Linked DNA regions of Tsuneonella mangrovi. The protein of the gene in region 1 binds, or shares a complex with, the protein of each later gene. Links are inferred from orthologs where the notes say so. Each region holds a gene or a part of one and is shown in the gene's direction. Other genes may lie near its edges. The genes, in order: xseA and CJO11_RS00780.

Region 1 (12,759 bases):
CGCTGCCTCAGGCGCGGTGCAATCGCAGCCGCCGAAATCATCAGCCACTACGGTGCCCGCCCGGAGGCGGACCTCAATCAGTTGATGGCGGAAAAGCTGGGCTGAGCAAGTTTCCGACGGTCACCGCTGCTGGAATACTACAGTGTTGCCGCTGGGGTCATCGACATAGAATTCACGCGTGCCCCAGCTCTGATCAATCGGGCCTTCATGGGCCGGTGAATTCGCTCTTTTCGGGACCGACAGGCCCCGAGCGACAAACGAGGCAAACAAGGCGTCAACATTCTCGCAGACAACGATGAACGACGCACCGCCAGCTCGTCTCCCATCCGGCGAGAGATTCAGGTGAAGTTCGTCGCTCCCTCTATGAAGTACGGCGTAGAAGGGAGCCTCTGGCGGGGCGGCAAAGGCCAGTTCGAAATCGAGCACACGGGTATGAAACGCAATAGCCTCTGGAATGTCTCGCTCGACAAGCACCGGGATTATCATGGCATCGCCCCCATGGTAAGTTCGCGACCTCTAACGCACGACACCGCGCAGGCATCAAAGCTCTCCGAAGCCCGCGCACAAGATGGGGCGGGCCAAAGCAATCCGGCCCTACTCCGCCGCCACGCCTTCGCCGCGCACCGGCATCGGGGCGAACAGCCGCAGGATCACCAGTGAAGTCATCAGCCAGCCTCCTGCAAGCGCCAACGTGACCGGTATGGTAGTGTGTTCCGACACCGTGCCCCAACTCCATGCGCCTAGTGCCATCCCGCCGAACGTTATCGCCTGGTAGAGCGACATGCAGCGCCCGAGGATGTTCTCCGGCGCGCGCATCTGGACCGCGACGTTGATCGAGGTCAGCGCCATCACCCAACCCGACCCGGCGACGAATGCGGCGGGTAGGGCCATTGGTATTGTCGCGGCGTTGAGCAGGATGAGGTATCCGATGGTGAACGCCAGCGTACCGGCTCCGACCACCGCCTCCGATCCGATCCGGCGCCGCAGATTCGAGACGAACAGTGCCGACACGATCGAAGCAATCCCGAACGCGCCGAGCATCAGGCCATAATCGATCTCGTTGCCGTGGAGCCGATTGCGGACGATTACCGGCAGCAGCGCCGAATAGGCGGCGAATCCAAAGCCGAGGCAGAAGCCACGCAGCAGCACCCGGCGCAAGGGACTCGACCCGGCGCTGAAGCGAATCCCCGCCGCGATCGAAGCGAGCATCGGCTCACGCGCGGGAGCGCTTAGTTGCGGTTTCCACCGCAAGAGCACCACGATCAGCAAGGTGTAGCTGAGCGCATTGAGGCCGAACGCCAGCGTCACGCTCCAGATCGAGATCAACAAGCCGCCGAGCGCTGGCCCAACGCTGCGCGCCAGGTTGAACGCGATCGTGTTGAGGCTGATCGCTTGTGGCAGGTCCCGCCGTCCGACTTGCGCACGCACCGATGCCTGCCACGCAGGTGCGTTGAGCGCGGTGCCGATCCCGACCATCAGGGTGAAACCAAGCAAGCTCCATGGTGTGATCGCCCCGGCCCAGCTGACGAACGTGAGGATCGCCGACACCACCAGCATCCCGATCTGCGCCGCGAGCATCACCCGGCGGCGGTCGAAATTGTCGGCGATTGCGCCGGCGAATACCCCGAACGCCATGATCGGCAAGGTTGCCGAAGCCTGCACCAGCGCGATCAGGACGTGCGATTTCGTTAGGTCGGTCATCAACCACGCAGCCGCAACCGCCTGGATCATAGAGCCGAGGTTGGAAACAAGGTTGGCGATCCAGATTGCGCGGAACGCCGGGTATCCGAACGGAGCGAGCGTGCCGCCCGTGGCCATCATGCCGCTGCGCGCTGGGGCTGTATCAGGTCCGTCGGCCATGCCTGCTTGCGATGGGGCCGCGGCGGGCGGCGGTCAAGCGGCTAGCTTGCCTTGCCCGATCTGGCAGCGGCTTCGCGGGCGATTTCCCGCCAACCAATGTCGCGACGGCAGAACAGGCTGGGGGCTTCAATCTCATCGACCGCTCCGTATGCCGCGGCGGCCGCCTCGGTGACGGTTTCTCCCAGCGCGGTTACGTTGAGCACGCGCCCGCCGCTGGCGACCAACTGGCCATCCTTCAGCGCGGTGCCGGCATGGAACACCTTCGCGCCGTCTTCCTCTGCTTCGCCCAGGTCAATCGCGCCGCCCTTTTGCGGCGTGCCGGGATAGCCCTCGGCCGCCATCACGACCGTGAGCGCAGTTTCCGATCGCATGTGAACCCGCTGGATAGTGCCGAGGCGGTTCTCGGCGCAGGCCAGCAGCAGTTCGCCGAGGTCGTCTTCGAGCCGCATCATCAGCACCTGGCATTCGGGATCGCCGAAGCGGCAGTTGTATTCGATCAACTTCGGGCCGTGTTCGGTCAGCATCAGGCCAGCAAAAAGTACCCCCGAATAGGGAGTTCCCTCATCGGCAAGGGTGCGCACGGTAGGGGCGATGATCCGTTCGAGCACTTGCCCGCGGGTGATCGGGTCGAGTATGCGGGCTGGCGAATAGGCGCCCATCCCGCCGGTGTTCGGCCCGGTATCGCCTTCGCCAACCCGCTTGTGATCCTGGGCAGAGCCGAACGTCATCACACTTGCGCCGTCGGTTAGCGCAAAAAAGCTCGCTTCCTCGCCGGTCATGAATTCCTCGATCACGACTTCGGCCCCGGCTTCGCCGAACTGCCCGCCGAACATCTCGGCCAGCGCCGCTTCGGCATCGGTGCGGGTTTCAGCGATCACCACACCCTTGCCCGCCGCTAGGCCGTCGGCTTTCAGCACATAGGGAGGGTTGAAGTTTTCAAGCGCGGCAAGCGCGTTGTTGAGCGAAGTGGCGCGCACGTATCCGGCGGTCGGGATCCCGGCGCGCTGGCACAGGTCCTTGGTGAAGCCCTTGCTGCCCTCGAGCTGGGCTGCCGCCTTGCTCGGGCCGAACACCGCAATGCCCGCTTCGCGCAAGCTATCGCCGAGGCCATCGACCAGCGGAGCCTCCGGGCCGACCACCACCAAGCCCACACCGTGCCCGTCGCAAAACGCAATCACTGCGCCATGATCGCTCGCATCGAGTGCAACCAACTGGGCATGGTCGGCAATCCCCGGGTTGCCCGGCGCGGCGTAGAGGGTATCGTCACGCCCGGCGAGCAGCCGCGATTTGGCCAACTTCCACGCCAGTGCATGTTCGCGTCCGCCACCGCCCAGCAGAAGGATATTCATGGCCGCTCCCGAAGATTCAGATGAAGGTGCTGGCGGGCTGGTAGCGAAGGGGCGCGCCGGGGACAACGCCGAGCCGCTTTCGGTCAGCGAACTTTCCGCTGCGCTGAAGCGGACGGTAGAGGAAAGTTTCGGATTCGTGCGGCTACGCGGCGAACTTTCCGGCGTGAAGCGCGCGGCCAGCGGGCATCTCTATTGCGCGCTGAAAGACGACAAGGCGGTGATCGACGGGGTGATGTGGCGCGGCAATGCCGAGCGGCTGGCGTTCGCCCCCGAGGATGGGCTGGAAGTAATCGCCAGCGGCAAGCTGACGACATACCCCGGCCGCTCGAAATACCAGATTGTGATCGACCGGCTCGAACTGGCCGGTGAAGGCGCGCTGCTCGCATTGCTCGAGAAGCTGCGCCAGCGGCTCGGCGCGGAAGGGCTGTTCGCCCCCGAACGCAAGCGGCCACTCCTGTTCCTGCCGCGCACGATCGGGGTGGTCACCAGCCCCACAGGTGCAGTGATTCGCGACATCCTGCACCGGCTGGCGGATCGCTTCCCCAGCCACGTGATCGTGTGGCCCGTGCTGGTGCAGGGGAAAGGCTCGGCCGAGCAGGTCGCTGCGGCGGTGCGCGGATTCTCCGCCATGCCCGAGGGCGGGCAGGTCCCGCGCCCCGACCTCGTGATCGTTGCGCGCGGCGGCGGCTCGATCGAGGATCTGTGGGGCTTCAATGAGGAAGTTGTGGTTCGCGCAATATCAGAATGTACCATTCCGGTTATTTCTGCGGTGGGCCACGAAACCGATACCACGCTGGCCGACTACGCCGCCGACCGCCGCGCGCCGACCCCTACCGCGGCGGCGGAAATCGCTGTGCCCGTCCGCGCCGAACTTGCCGCGGTGCTGCTCGACTTTGCCGGGCGGCAACAGCGCGCGATCCTGCGGCCCGTCGCGCTCGGACGCGAACGGCTCGCCGCGCGCGCCGACCGCCTGCCAAAGATCGAAGCGCTGCTCCAGCCGCAAGCGCAGAAGCTCGACGAGCTCACCGAGCGGTTGCGGCGCGGTCTGGCGGATCGGGCAGCGAACGCACGCGACAGGCTCCAGTCCGACCGCGCACGCCTCTCCGCCCCGCTGCTCAAGTCACGCCTCGATCGCGCGCGCGACCGGCTCGAGGCCACCGCCCGGCTGATGGCCTCGCTCGATCCCGACGCGGTGCTCCAACGCGGCTATGCGAGGGTCACAACCACCGACGGACGGACGCTGACCGATGCGGCGCTGGCGCGGAAGGAGGACGCGCTTACCTTGCGCTTCCGGGATGGCGAGCTCGGCGTTGTCCCGAACGACGGACCGCCACCCACGGCAAAGCGCCAGAAGCCTCGCCCCGTCCCGCCCAGGCAACGCCCGGTGCAGGATGATTTGTTCGGCGAGGGCTGACTTGCTAAGACGCACGCCATGTTGATGAAATCCGGCGATCCCGCCGCCCAGTTGATCTATGGCCCCAACGGCTTTCGCGTCATGCGCCCGGGCAAGTATGTGCTGTGCGCTGTAAGCGGCGTGCCCGTCCCGCTCGAGGAATTGCGCTACTGGAGCGTCACCCGGCAGGAGGCCTACGCCACCGCCGAGGTAGCCACCCGGCGCATGCTCGACGAATGAAGCCGGCCATCCTGGTCTGCCTTGCAGCGACGGGCGTCTTGCTGGCGGCGTGCGCAGGAAGCAATGGAGTGGCGGCAGAAAGCAATGCCTCGACACCAGCCGACGCGAACTCCGCCCGTGCGGAAGTGTTCCGCTTCCAGGGCAATGTCGAACAGGGCGGCTGGATCCGCGGGCTGGCCCCGGCTGGAGCGGTGTCGGCGACGTTCGATGGAAAACCGCTCAAGCTCGATTCGCAGGGCAGGTTTTTCGCCGGGTTCGACCGCAATGCAGGCACCAGTGCGACGCTGACGGCGACGCTCGCCGACGGGCAGACGGTCTCCGATTCGCTGGCCGTCAAACCGCGCGAATGGCAGATCGAGCGGGTCAACGTGCCGATGCACAAGGGCGAGCCGAGCGCGGCATTCATGGCGATTCGCCTCCCCGAACTGGCGCAGATCAAGGCTGCGCGCGCCGAAGAGCACGCCAGCGACGGATGGGAGCAACATTTCATCTGGCCCGTAAAGGGGCGCATTTCCGGCAGGTTCGGCTCGCAGAGGATCTACCAGGGTGTGCCGGGCAGCTATCACACCGGGCTCGACATCGCGACGGGTGAGAGCGGCACACCGTTCGTCGCGCCAGCGGACGGAGTGGTTGTGCTCGCGGCAGAAGACGAGCCGTTCAGCCTTGAGGGCCACCTGCTGATGATCGACCACGGGCACGGACTCAACAGCGCGTTCCTCCACGCCTCTAAGCTGGTTGTAAAGGTCGGCGATCACGTCAAGCAGGGTCAACTGCTCGGCTATATCGGGATGACCGGGCGCGCGACCGGCCCGCATTTGCACTGGTCGATCAAATGGCGCGACGCGCGGCTCGATCCGCTGCTGTTCCTGCCGCCAATGTGAAGCTGGCCCGGGTGCGACTCCGCGTGCGGCGCTGGCGCCTCGCGGCGATTGTGGTCGTCGTGCTCGCCCTTGCCTCGGGAACCTGGTTGCGCGCGCCCGAGCCCGAACGCGACCATTCGCCAACCATCACGCTGACCCCGCTGCCGCTCGAACAGAGAACACTCGGCCCATTCGCTGTCGAAGGGGCATGGCGGGTCGACAGCGGCAATTTCTGGTTCGGCGGGTATTCGGCGCTACTCGCGCTCGACCGCACGACGCTGTTCGCCGGCGCCGATCGCGGATGGACGCTGCGCTTCGCGATGCCCGGCGGCGCAGAGCCGGTGCGCGAGCGCGGCGTGTTCCACCCGGTGACGCGCAACTATGCCGACAAGCGACTGTCCGACCTCGAATCGCTTACCCGCGATCCCACCACCGGGCAGATTTGGGGCGGGTTCGAATGGATCAATGCGATCGCTCGGCTCGACCTTGACGGCAAGGAAGCGAAGGCCATCCGCCCCGCGGCGATGCGCAACTGGCCCGACAACACCGGCGCGGAAGGGATGGTGCGACTTGGCGACGGGCGGTTCCTCGTTTCGTCCGAAGCGATTTCCAGCCGCACCGCCGACGGCGACCTCCACACGCTGCTGGTGTTTCCCGGCGATCCGGTGAGCGGGGTGCGCCCGACGAAGCTGACAATGCTCACCCCGCAGGGCTATCGCCCGGTCGACATGGCGCAATTGCCCGATGGCCGGGTGATGGTGCTGATGCGCAAGACGCACTTCCTGCCGCTGCTGCATTTTACCGGGCGGCTGGCGATCTACGATCCGCGCACGCTGTCGCGCGATGCCCCGTGGCAGGGCCGGGTGCTGGCGAAACTGCAACCGCCGCTCCCTACCGACAATTACGAAGGGCTGGCGATCCTGCCCGATGGTCAGGGGCCGGGCGTGACGTTGTGGCTGATTTCCGACGACAACCGGATGCTGGTGCTCCAGCGCACCCTGCTGCTCAAGTTGCACTGGCAGCCGGATCAGGCGGCCTCCTGACACGCGAAAGGCGCGCGACGGGCCTGCCCCATCGCGCGCCTTTTCAAAATCCGCTCCCTCAATCGAGGGAGGCAGCAATCAGGCAGCTGCGGCTTTCTTCAGCTCGCGCTTCACCTTCAGCGCGCGGGCGCTGAGCTTGCTGTCGCTGGTCTTGAGCAGCCAGTTGTCCAGCCCGCCGTTGTGCTCGACCGAGCGCAGGCCCTGGGTCGACACGCGGAACTTGAAGCTGCGATCGAGCCTCTCGCTCATCAGCGTGACGTTCTGCAGGTTGGGCAGGAAGACCTTCTTGGTCTTGTTGTTGGCGTGGCTCACGTTGTGGCCGACCTGGCGGCCCTTGCCGGTCAGTTCGCAGATGCGCGACATGATCAATCTCGTTCGTAAATGGTTGCCGGTAGTCCGGGAAAGGCGCGCGCATAGCGAGAGGCTCGCGAATCGTCAAGCATCGCGCTACCGCTTCGCCGCATGACCCGCTGGCCTTTGCCCGAACCGATGAAACGCGCACTCGCGCTCGCTGCCGAGGCTGCGGAGGCAGGCGAAGTGCCGGTCGGCGCGGTGGTGGTCAAGGACGGGAAGGTGATCGGCGAAGGTCGCAATGCACCGCGCGCCACCCACGATCCCACTGCCCATGCCGAGATCGCAGCGATTCGCGCCGCAGCCAGGGCGCTCGGCGACGAGCGGCTGGCCGGGTGCGAACTGTTCGTAACGCTGGAACCGTGCGCGATGTGCGCCGGGGCGATCGTCCACGCGCGAATCGCCCGCGTCACATACGGTGCACCAGACCCCAAGGGCGGCGCGGTCGCCCACGGCGCGCGGGTGTTCGACCAGCCGGGCTGCCTGCACCGCCCCGAAGTGGTAAGCGGCATCGGCGAGGGCGAAGCTGGAGAACTGCTGAGGGAATTCTTCCGCGAGCGGCGTTGACTAAAGCCCTCGCCAGATTTTCACCTTCACGGCGTCGTTCGGGCCGAAGCGCCGCCGGTCGCAGGTGGTGGGCATGAAGTCCTTCGCGTAGCATAACCGCAATTCCTGGAGCCAGCCGCGCCTGTTGAGCACGATCCCCACTGCGCTGCGCGGCCAGTCGGGATTGGCGAGGGTAAACGCATCGCGCAGTTTGCCTGCGGTTAGGTCCGGGTCACGCGAGAGACGGTCGAGATCGGGCTTGCGCAAGCCCTCCCACAGGATGCGAGTGACCTCGAAGTATCCTTCCGGCGTGCGGATCATGCATGCGCCGTGCTTGGCCCACTCGTTCGCCTGCACCCGCGCGGAGGGCATCATGCACAGATTGCGCCGTACTTCGGATGGAGCGAGTTTGCGCGGAGTCGGGCACCATTGAGGCCACGTCCCGCGCCCCTCCGGCCACAGCCCATGCACCACCAGGCCGAACAGCCCGTTGCGGCCCGAACACTGCATCGCGTCGCGCGCGCTCGACTTGCGCGGCTTGCAAAACTCGGGGCTCCAGCTGAGCGCCAGCGTGTAGCCTGCGACCGGCACCCGCCGTGTCGGCCCGTCAGGATGAACCTGCGGCACCGAAACCGATTGCGGCACCCGGCACTGGTAGGCCTGGGCTAAGGCAGGCACCGGCAAGGCCAGCAAGGCGAGGGCAATCAGCACCCTCACAGGGCAGTGAAGTCCAGTCCGATATCCGCCGCGGGCGCGCTTTGGGTCAGGCGGCCGACCGATACATAGTCCACCCCGCTCGCAGCCTTGGCCTTGATCGTATCGAGGCTGATCCCGCCGCTCGCCTCGGTCGGCACACGGCCTGCCACCAGCGCGACCGCTTCGCGCAAGGTCGCGGGGTCCATATTGTCGAGCAGCAGGCGGGTCGCGCCCGCCGCGAGTGCCGGTTCGATCTGGTCGATCCGATCGACCTCGCAGATGATCTCGGTGACTCCGGCATCGACCGCGCGGCGCACCGCTTCGCCGACCGATCCGGCGACGAGTACGTGGTTGTCCTTGATCATCGCTGCGTCCCACAGACCCATGCGGTGGTTGCTGCCGCCACCCATCCGCACTGCGTATTTCTCGAGGTGGCGCAAGCCGGGAATGGTCTTGCGGGTGTCGAGAAGGGTGCAGTCGGGATTGTCCATCGCAGTGACATATTCGCGGACCAGCGTGGCGATGCCCGAGAGGTGCTGGACAGTGTTGAGCGCGCTGCGTTCGGCGGTCAGCATCGCGCGGGCATTGCCAGCGAGCCGCATCAGGTCGGTGCCGGAACCAACCGCCTCTCCTTCCGCCACCAGCATCTCGATTTCCATCTCGGGATCGAGTGCGCGGAAAAACGCCTCCGCCACCGGCAACCCCGCGACGATGATCGCGTCGCGGCTGTCCATCACTCCGGAAAACCGCGCATCCGCTGGGATTACACTTTCCGAAGTGACGTCATGCCCGCCACCGGGAAGACCCTCGCCGAGGTCCTCAGCCAAGGTGGCCGCCACGAAGGCGTCGATATCGAAACCCGGGAGCGCGAATGGTGTCATCGGATCGTTCCTAAACGGACCCGCCGGGTCCGCAAGGCCGCACGACCGCCCGGATGGGCGCGCGAAAAGCAAATCAGTGTACGAATCTGGCCACTACATCCCTGTAGCTGCGGCTGACCTTCACTTCGGCGCCGCTCTCAAGCACCAGGAAGCATTCACCGTTGGTGTGCGGGCGGACCTGGCGGACCTGGTTCAGGTTGACGATCGTCGAGCGATGGACGCGCTGGAATGTGCGTGGGTCGAGCCGCCGCTCGAGATCCTTCATCGTTTCGCGCAGGATCAGCGAATTGTCGCCGGTGTAGATGCACATGTAATCGCCCGCGGCCTCGATATGCTCGATCGAATCGACCTCGACGCGGAAGATCTGCCCGCGATCCTTGATGTTGATCAGCTTCTCGAACCGGTCGCTGCTCTCGCTGCCATCATCATCGACGAATTCCTCCGCCGCCTCGGGCGCGACTTCGCTGAGCACGCTCAGAAGTTTCTCCGCATCCTCCGCGCTGCGCTTTTCCGCCAGCCGCACGCGTACCCGCTCGATCGTATCGGCGAGCTTGTCCTCGTCGACCGGCTTCATCAGGTAGTTGACCGCGTTCGCTTCGAATGCGCGGATCGCGTGTTCTTCGTAGGCGGTGACGAACACGAATAGCGGCGGCTCGATTTCCATCACGCCCTTGACCACCGAAAACCCGTCGAACCCCGGCATCTGGATGTCGAGGAACACGAGGTCGGGCTTCTCGGTCTTGATCGCGCGGATCGCTTCGCGCCCGTTAGCGCACGTGCCGATGATCTCGACGTCATCGAATTTTTCGAGCCGCAGTTGCAGCCCCTGGATAGCGAGTTTTTCATCGTCGACGACAAGGGTGCGGATGGTCATGCCGGTGTGGTTCCAATCGGGCGCGCAGGTCCGCGCGAGGGGGAAGTGGGCGTAGCGGCAACGCTCGGGATCGCTGCCGGTTTCGCCGCCGGGGTTTCGGCCGCTACGTCAGCAGCCGTTTGATAGGGTATCTCGATGATCACGGTAAACCCGCCCTCGGGTGGATTGCGGATCTCGAAGCGGTGATCGTCTCCATAAGCCTGGGCCAGCCGGTCGCGGATGTTGGCAAGTCCCACGCCGGTCGACACGGTCCTGCCGGCACCCGCAAGCGCCATCGGCAAGCTGGCGCGCTGGCGTGCGTTGCGCAAGCCCGGGCCGGTGTCCGACACGGCCACGCGCAGCCGTTGTCCGACGAGTTGCGCAGTGAGGCTGATCTGCGCGCCCTCCTCTTGCGGGCTCACGGCATATTTGATCGCGTTTTCGACCAGCGGCTGGAGCAGCATCGCCGGCAGGCAGGCCTTGGCTGCCTCGGGCTCGACCTCGAACGCAGTCCGCAGCCGCTCCTCGAACCGCATCCGTTCTATCTCGAGGTAGAGTTGCAGCGTCTCGACTTCCTGCGCCACCGTCACCTTGCCGCTCGGCTGGGATATCAGCGTGTGCCGCAGGAAGCCCGAAAGGCGGGTGAGCATGGCGTTGGCCGGCTCGGTTTGCTTGAGCAACACCAGCGTGGAAATCGAATTGAGCGTGTTGAACAGGAAATGCGGGTTGAGCTGGTAGCGCAGCATCGCCAGCTGCGCGCTGGTCGCCTGCGCCTCGAGCCGCTCGAGCCGATCGGCCTGTTCTTCCACCTGGAGGAAGAAGTTGATCGCGTAATAGAGCGCCGACCACGCGCCGAGCAGCGTGCCGTCGAGGTAAGCGAGCGCAACCATTCGCTGGACAAAGCTCGAGTCGCGAATGCCCGAGTAGTAGATTCCCTGCAGCCACGAATCGATCGCCGCATAGGTCGCCACCGAGAGCAGCAGCACAAGCGCCGTCGCTCCCCACGATACCACCGCCGGGCGGCGGATCAGTTGGCGATAGACCACCGACAGGATCAAGCTGATCGAGAACCCGGTGAGCATTTCGACCATGATGACCAGCAGCAGGTCGAGCGACTGCTCGTTGGCCAGCGCGGATGTCACGCGCAGCAGCATCACGCCGCCCCAGCCCGCAAACTGCAGGTACCAGAATGCGCTGTTCTTGTTCTTGAAGAACGGCGCCGGACGGAGTGGCAGCATCATCGCCATGGTTGCGTCATAACCTAATCCCTCCGCCCCGTCAGACAAGATTTGGCAGTGGAGGTGGCGCCCGGACCGTTAATCTGTTGGCCACGGCGCGGGCACGGTGCGCACAAAGTGTGTCCGCCAGTCGGCCTGTCCGTCTTCGGTCATCAATTGCTCGATCCGGGGGATTTCGGCGGCAACGAACTTTGCCCGCTCATCCCACCCGTCGTGCGTGCGCGAGCGGAAGATCCATCCGTCGTGCTTCGGGCCCCAGTGCTGGAAGAAGCGTACTGCGGCGTTGGGATCGTATCCCGCGTTGGCGAGCAACCACGGCATCATCCGGTCGGCTTCGCGCTCGGTCAGGCGGACGTTCTTCATCTTGCGCCCGACTGTGTCGAGCCATGCGCGGTGCTGGAGGATGTTGTGCGCCAGTTCGTGCGCCAGCGCAGCGGCGAATTCATCCTCGACATAACCGGTGGCGGAAAATCCGCTGCCGATCAGCACCCGCTCGCCGTCGGCCTCAGCCTTGCTCTTCGACGGCAGCAGCTCGAACCGGCTGCGACACGCAGGCACACCAACGATACGCGCCAAATGCGCGCTGCCATCGCTGGTGCTGCGCCAGGCGATCGCCACAGACCCGTCACGCGCAAGGTCGGTATCGATCATGTCGTGCAGACCCTTGAGCCGCTTCCAGTCATTGGGCCCCGCTGGCGGAAGATCTGCCATCTTTGCATCGTCGATCGCAACGATTTCATCGTTCGGGGCCAGCCCCGCCTGCGCCGCGGGCGAGCCCGGGATCGCCGCTTCGACTGCGATATCACCCGCAATACCCGTCGCAGCACGCATCCGCGCGGGGTCGGCGTAGTTCTCCATGTCCTGGAGCAGCAGCCCGATCGCCGGATGGGGTGCGGAGCAGAACCGCGCATTGCCGGTGACAAGTTTCCAGCCGACCTCCTGCAGCCGCAGGTCCTCGGCCTGGAGCTGGGCTAGATCCGCCCGGTCGCGCGCCAGGCTGGCGTGCGCGGGAGCAGCAACCTGCAAGGCAAGCAGGGCGCCGGCAATCGCTGCGACTGGTCGGCGGAAGACCCTCACCCTTCGGTCGAATCCGCCGGGCGCATATTGCGTGCAGAAGCGATCGCATCGGCCAGTTGTGCCTCGCCCAGCGCGCCGGCAATGACCCGATCCCCGGCGATGAACGCCGGTGTGCCATCAAAGCCCATCTGGCGGGCTAGCGCGTAATTCTTCTGCAGCTCGAGCGTCGCGGCGGGAGAACCCCCGTCGATCTGGGCCTGCTTGAGGTCGATCCCGGCCTTCTTCGCTGCCGCCAGGATCGTGTCGCGACTGGGCGGGCCGCCGGAGAACATGGCGTCGTGGAACGCGGCATATTTGCCTTGCTTCGCCGCTGCCAAGGCCATCCGCGCCGCCGCTTCGCTGCCTTCGAAGATCGGCCATTCGCGTACAACC
Region 2 (2,832 bases), 1.6 Mb from region 1 along the record:
TCGTATTCTTCGGGGCTGAGGCCGTGGGCCTCGACGACGTCCGGTGTGATTTCGGCCATGCCCGCGCCCTTAGCGAGCGCGGACGGGAGTCGCTAGCCCAACCTTCAGCGATGCCGGCGGGTTGTCCCCACCCACCATGCCAGCGCGGTCGCGACGGCGTATCCGACCAACCCCAGTACCGCCATCGGTGCCACCGCCGCGCCCGCTTCGGGCGGCGGTCCGAACCAGTTGAACGCTTGCATCGCCAGCATCACGAGCCCGAGAATGACGAGCGGAAGCGGGGGGCCGTCGGTCCGTCGCGCGTTCCACCACATCGCGCCGTAGGTGAGGCCAAGCTCGAGCGGCATTTCGATCCACGGGTAGTTCCATAAGCCGAACCCAAACATCGGCGGGGCCCCGTCGATAGTGAGGTCAGGACGGTGGACCAGCAGGTCGAGCAGCCAGTGCGACAGCACAACCATTGCCGCGATCAGTGCGGCAAACCGGTCGCGCGTGAATACCCAGACAATCGCGCCAAAGGCGCCAGCAAAGATGCAGGATCCGATCAAGCTGTGGGTAAATCGCATGTCATACAAGTCCATCGGGTTCATCGCTGTGATCCCGGGAACGAACCGCATGTGCTCGATGCCGAGCAGCACAAAGATAAAGAATGCCCAGTCGACCAACTGTGCAGCAACGAACAGCGTGCCCAGCTTGGGAGACCTGTCGCTGGCGGCACGAGCGGCAAAGGCGGCGGACCAGTGGCCGATGAACATCAGTGCATTCTCCTTACGACCCAAGTGGTTATCGTTGCTGAAAGGGCTGTGGCGAACGAGCCCCAAGCGATGTCTATTATTGTCACGGAAGTAGCCCAGACCTTCATGGTGGCCTGGTTGGTCAGATCGTAAGTACCGTAAGCAATTGCCCCGAGAATGGCTCCATTTATGGCGGCATGCCCGATGCCTCGCGACATGCCCGCTTGCACCGCAAACCAGACGACTGCAGCAACATAGGCAAGATAAAACAGGGCTGCGGGAGCGAGCCGGAACTCATCTGCGAGAATCGAACCGAGGACTGGCCGGTAGAGGTTCGGTCCAGACCAGCTGAGCCACATGGCGTCGATCATGCCGAAGATCAGAAAGCATGTTGCGTAAGCGACGATCCATTTCATTCGGTTTCCTCCACCTCTCGCAGCTTGACCCGGTGGCGGCGGACGGTCAATGCATGCAGTCGAAATGGCAGAGGATGTTTCCGATATTTCGCAGATGACTTTCGAGGCGGCGCTTGGCGCGCTTGAAGACGTCGTGCGCCGGCTTGAAAGCGGCGATGTTCCGCTTGATGCGTCGATCGACCTCTATGAGCGGGGCGAGGCCCTTCGGAAGCATTGCCAGGCGCGCCTCGATGCAGCGCAAGCGCGGATCGAGAAGATTGTTGCCGGCCCAGACGGGTCCATCTCCGGAACCGCCCCGTTCGACGCCGATGGCTGACCAGCAACCTGAGGCAGATCTGCAACTGGCCGAAGCGTTCGCGCGGATCCAGGCCGATGTCGATGCACGGTTTGATGCGTTCCTGCCGATCCCCGACGATTCGCGCGCCCGGCTGGTTGAAGCGATGCGCTATGCCGTGATCGGTGGCGGCAAGCGCGTGCGACCACTGCTCACGGTGACGACGGCTGCGCTCTATAACGTCGACCGCGATCTGGCCGAACGCGCGGGCTGCGCGGTCGAAGCGATCCACGCCTATTCGCTTATCCACGACGATCTTCCATGCATGGACGACGACGATCTGCGCCACGGCAAGCCGACCGTGCACAAGGCGTTCGATGTCGCGACCGCTGTGCTGGCGGGCGATGCGCTCCACGCGCTGGCGTTTGAAATCCTGTCGATGCCCGAAACCAGCGGCGATCCCTACGTTCGCGCCGAGCTGATCGAAACGCTCGCCTCGGCCAGCGGTTTCGGCGGGATGGCTGGCGGCCAGATGATGGATATCATGGCAGAGGGTGCCGATTACGATCTCCACACGATCACCCGCCTCCAGCAACTCAAGACCGGTGCGCTGCTCGGCGCGGCAGTAGAGATGGGGGCGATCCTCGGGCGCGTACCGCGCGACCAGCGCGGGCATTTGCACAATTTCGCGCGTGATATTGGCCTTGCGTTCCAGATCGCCGACGATCTGCTCGACGTCGAAGGTGACGAAGCGTCCACGGGAAAGGCACTGCGCAAGGACCAAGGTGCAGGCAAGGCCACCTTCGTATCGCTGATGGGGGTGGAGCAGGCCCGGGACCAGGCAAAGGCTCTTGTCGAGCAGGCCATCGGTCACTTGGCGATTTACGGCTCCGAAGCCGACCTGTTGCGCGCATTGGCGCGGTTTATCGTATATAGGGACCGTTAATGGCAGATCGCATTGGCATCTATCCGGGCACTTTCGACCCGATCACGCTGGGCCACGCAGACATCATCCGGCGCGGCAGCAAGCTGGTCGACAAGCTTATCATCGGGGTCACGACCAATCCCAGCAAGAACCCGATGTTCTCTCCGGAAGAGCGGATGGCGATGGTCGAACGCGAAGTTGCCTCGCTCGGGCTCGAAAACGTCGAAGTCGTCGGTTTCAATGCGCTCTTGATGCACTGGGCGGAGAAGATGGGGGCTAGCGTGATCGTGCGCGGTCTGCGCGCAGTCGCCGATTTCGAGTACGAATACCAGATGGCCGGGATGAACCAGCAGCTCAACGAGAACATCGAGACGGTGTTCCTGATGGCCGACGTTTCGCTCCAGCCGATCGCGTCGAAACTGGTCAAGGAAATCGCCATGTTCGGCGGAGAAATCGCACCGTTCGTGAGTTCGCAGGTGCGCG

Evidence for each region.
Region 2: the proteins of xseA (region 1) and CJO11_RS00780 are in contact, whole or in part, in a cryo-EM structure (PDB 8TXR), measured with the Escherichia coli proteins. The link is inferred for Tsuneonella mangrovi from one-to-one orthologs.

The regions. Positions count from the first base shown.
Region 1 is NZ_CP022889.1:1,776,702-1,789,460, reverse strand. Bases 2,416-5,415 are described here. They hold xseA (exodeoxyribonuclease VII large subunit), read left to right. Parts: upstream 2,416-3,207; coding sequence 3,208-4,623; downstream 4,624-5,415. Other genes in these bases: CJO11_RS08745 (M23 family metallopeptidase), read left to right, coding at 4,839-5,415; CJO11_RS08750 (DUF2093 domain-containing protein), read left to right, coding at 4,642-4,842; purD (phosphoribosylamine--glycine ligase), read right to left, coding at 2,416-3,209. In the rest of the region: CJO11_RS08775 (adenosine kinase), read left to right, coding at 1-105; CJO11_RS08770 (bleomycin resistance protein), read right to left, coding at 121-486; CJO11_RS08765 (MFS transporter), read right to left, coding at 595-1,860; more of purD, read right to left, coding at 1,902-2,415; more of CJO11_RS08745, read left to right, coding at 5,416-5,723; CJO11_RS08740 (esterase-like activity of phytase family protein), read left to right, coding at 5,675-6,745; rpmB (50S ribosomal protein L28), read right to left, coding at 6,824-7,108; tRNA adenosine(34) deaminase TadA, read left to right, coding at 7,208-7,663; CJO11_RS08725 (ribonuclease T2 family protein), read right to left, coding at 7,664-8,353; nadC (carboxylating nicotinate-nucleotide diphosphorylase), read right to left, coding at 8,356-9,219; CJO11_RS08715 (LytR/AlgR family response regulator transcription factor), read right to left, coding at 9,293-10,093; CJO11_RS08710 (sensor histidine kinase), read right to left, coding at 10,090-11,319; CJO11_RS08705 (PDZ domain-containing protein), read right to left, coding at 11,389-12,387; CJO11_RS08700 (DsbA family protein), read right to left, coding at 12,384-12,759. UniProt on the Escherichia coli protein: Bidirectionally degrades single-stranded DNA into large acid-insoluble oligonucleotides, which are then degraded further into small acid-soluble oligonucleotides.
Region 2 is NZ_CP022889.1:163,805-166,636, forward strand. It holds CJO11_RS00780 (exodeoxyribonuclease VII small subunit), read left to right. Parts: upstream 1-1,199; coding sequence 1,200-1,466; downstream 1,467-2,832. Other genes in the region: purL (phosphoribosylformylglycinamidine synthase subunit PurL), read right to left, coding at 1-59; CJO11_RS00770 (hypothetical protein), read right to left, coding at 105-755; CJO11_RS00775 (DUF2177 family protein), read right to left, coding at 755-1,150; CJO11_RS00785 (polyprenyl synthetase family protein), read left to right, coding at 1,459-2,370; coaD (pantetheine-phosphate adenylyltransferase), read left to right, coding at 2,370-2,832. UniProt on the Escherichia coli protein: Bidirectionally degrades single-stranded DNA into large acid-insoluble oligonucleotides, which are then degraded further into small acid-soluble oligonucleotides.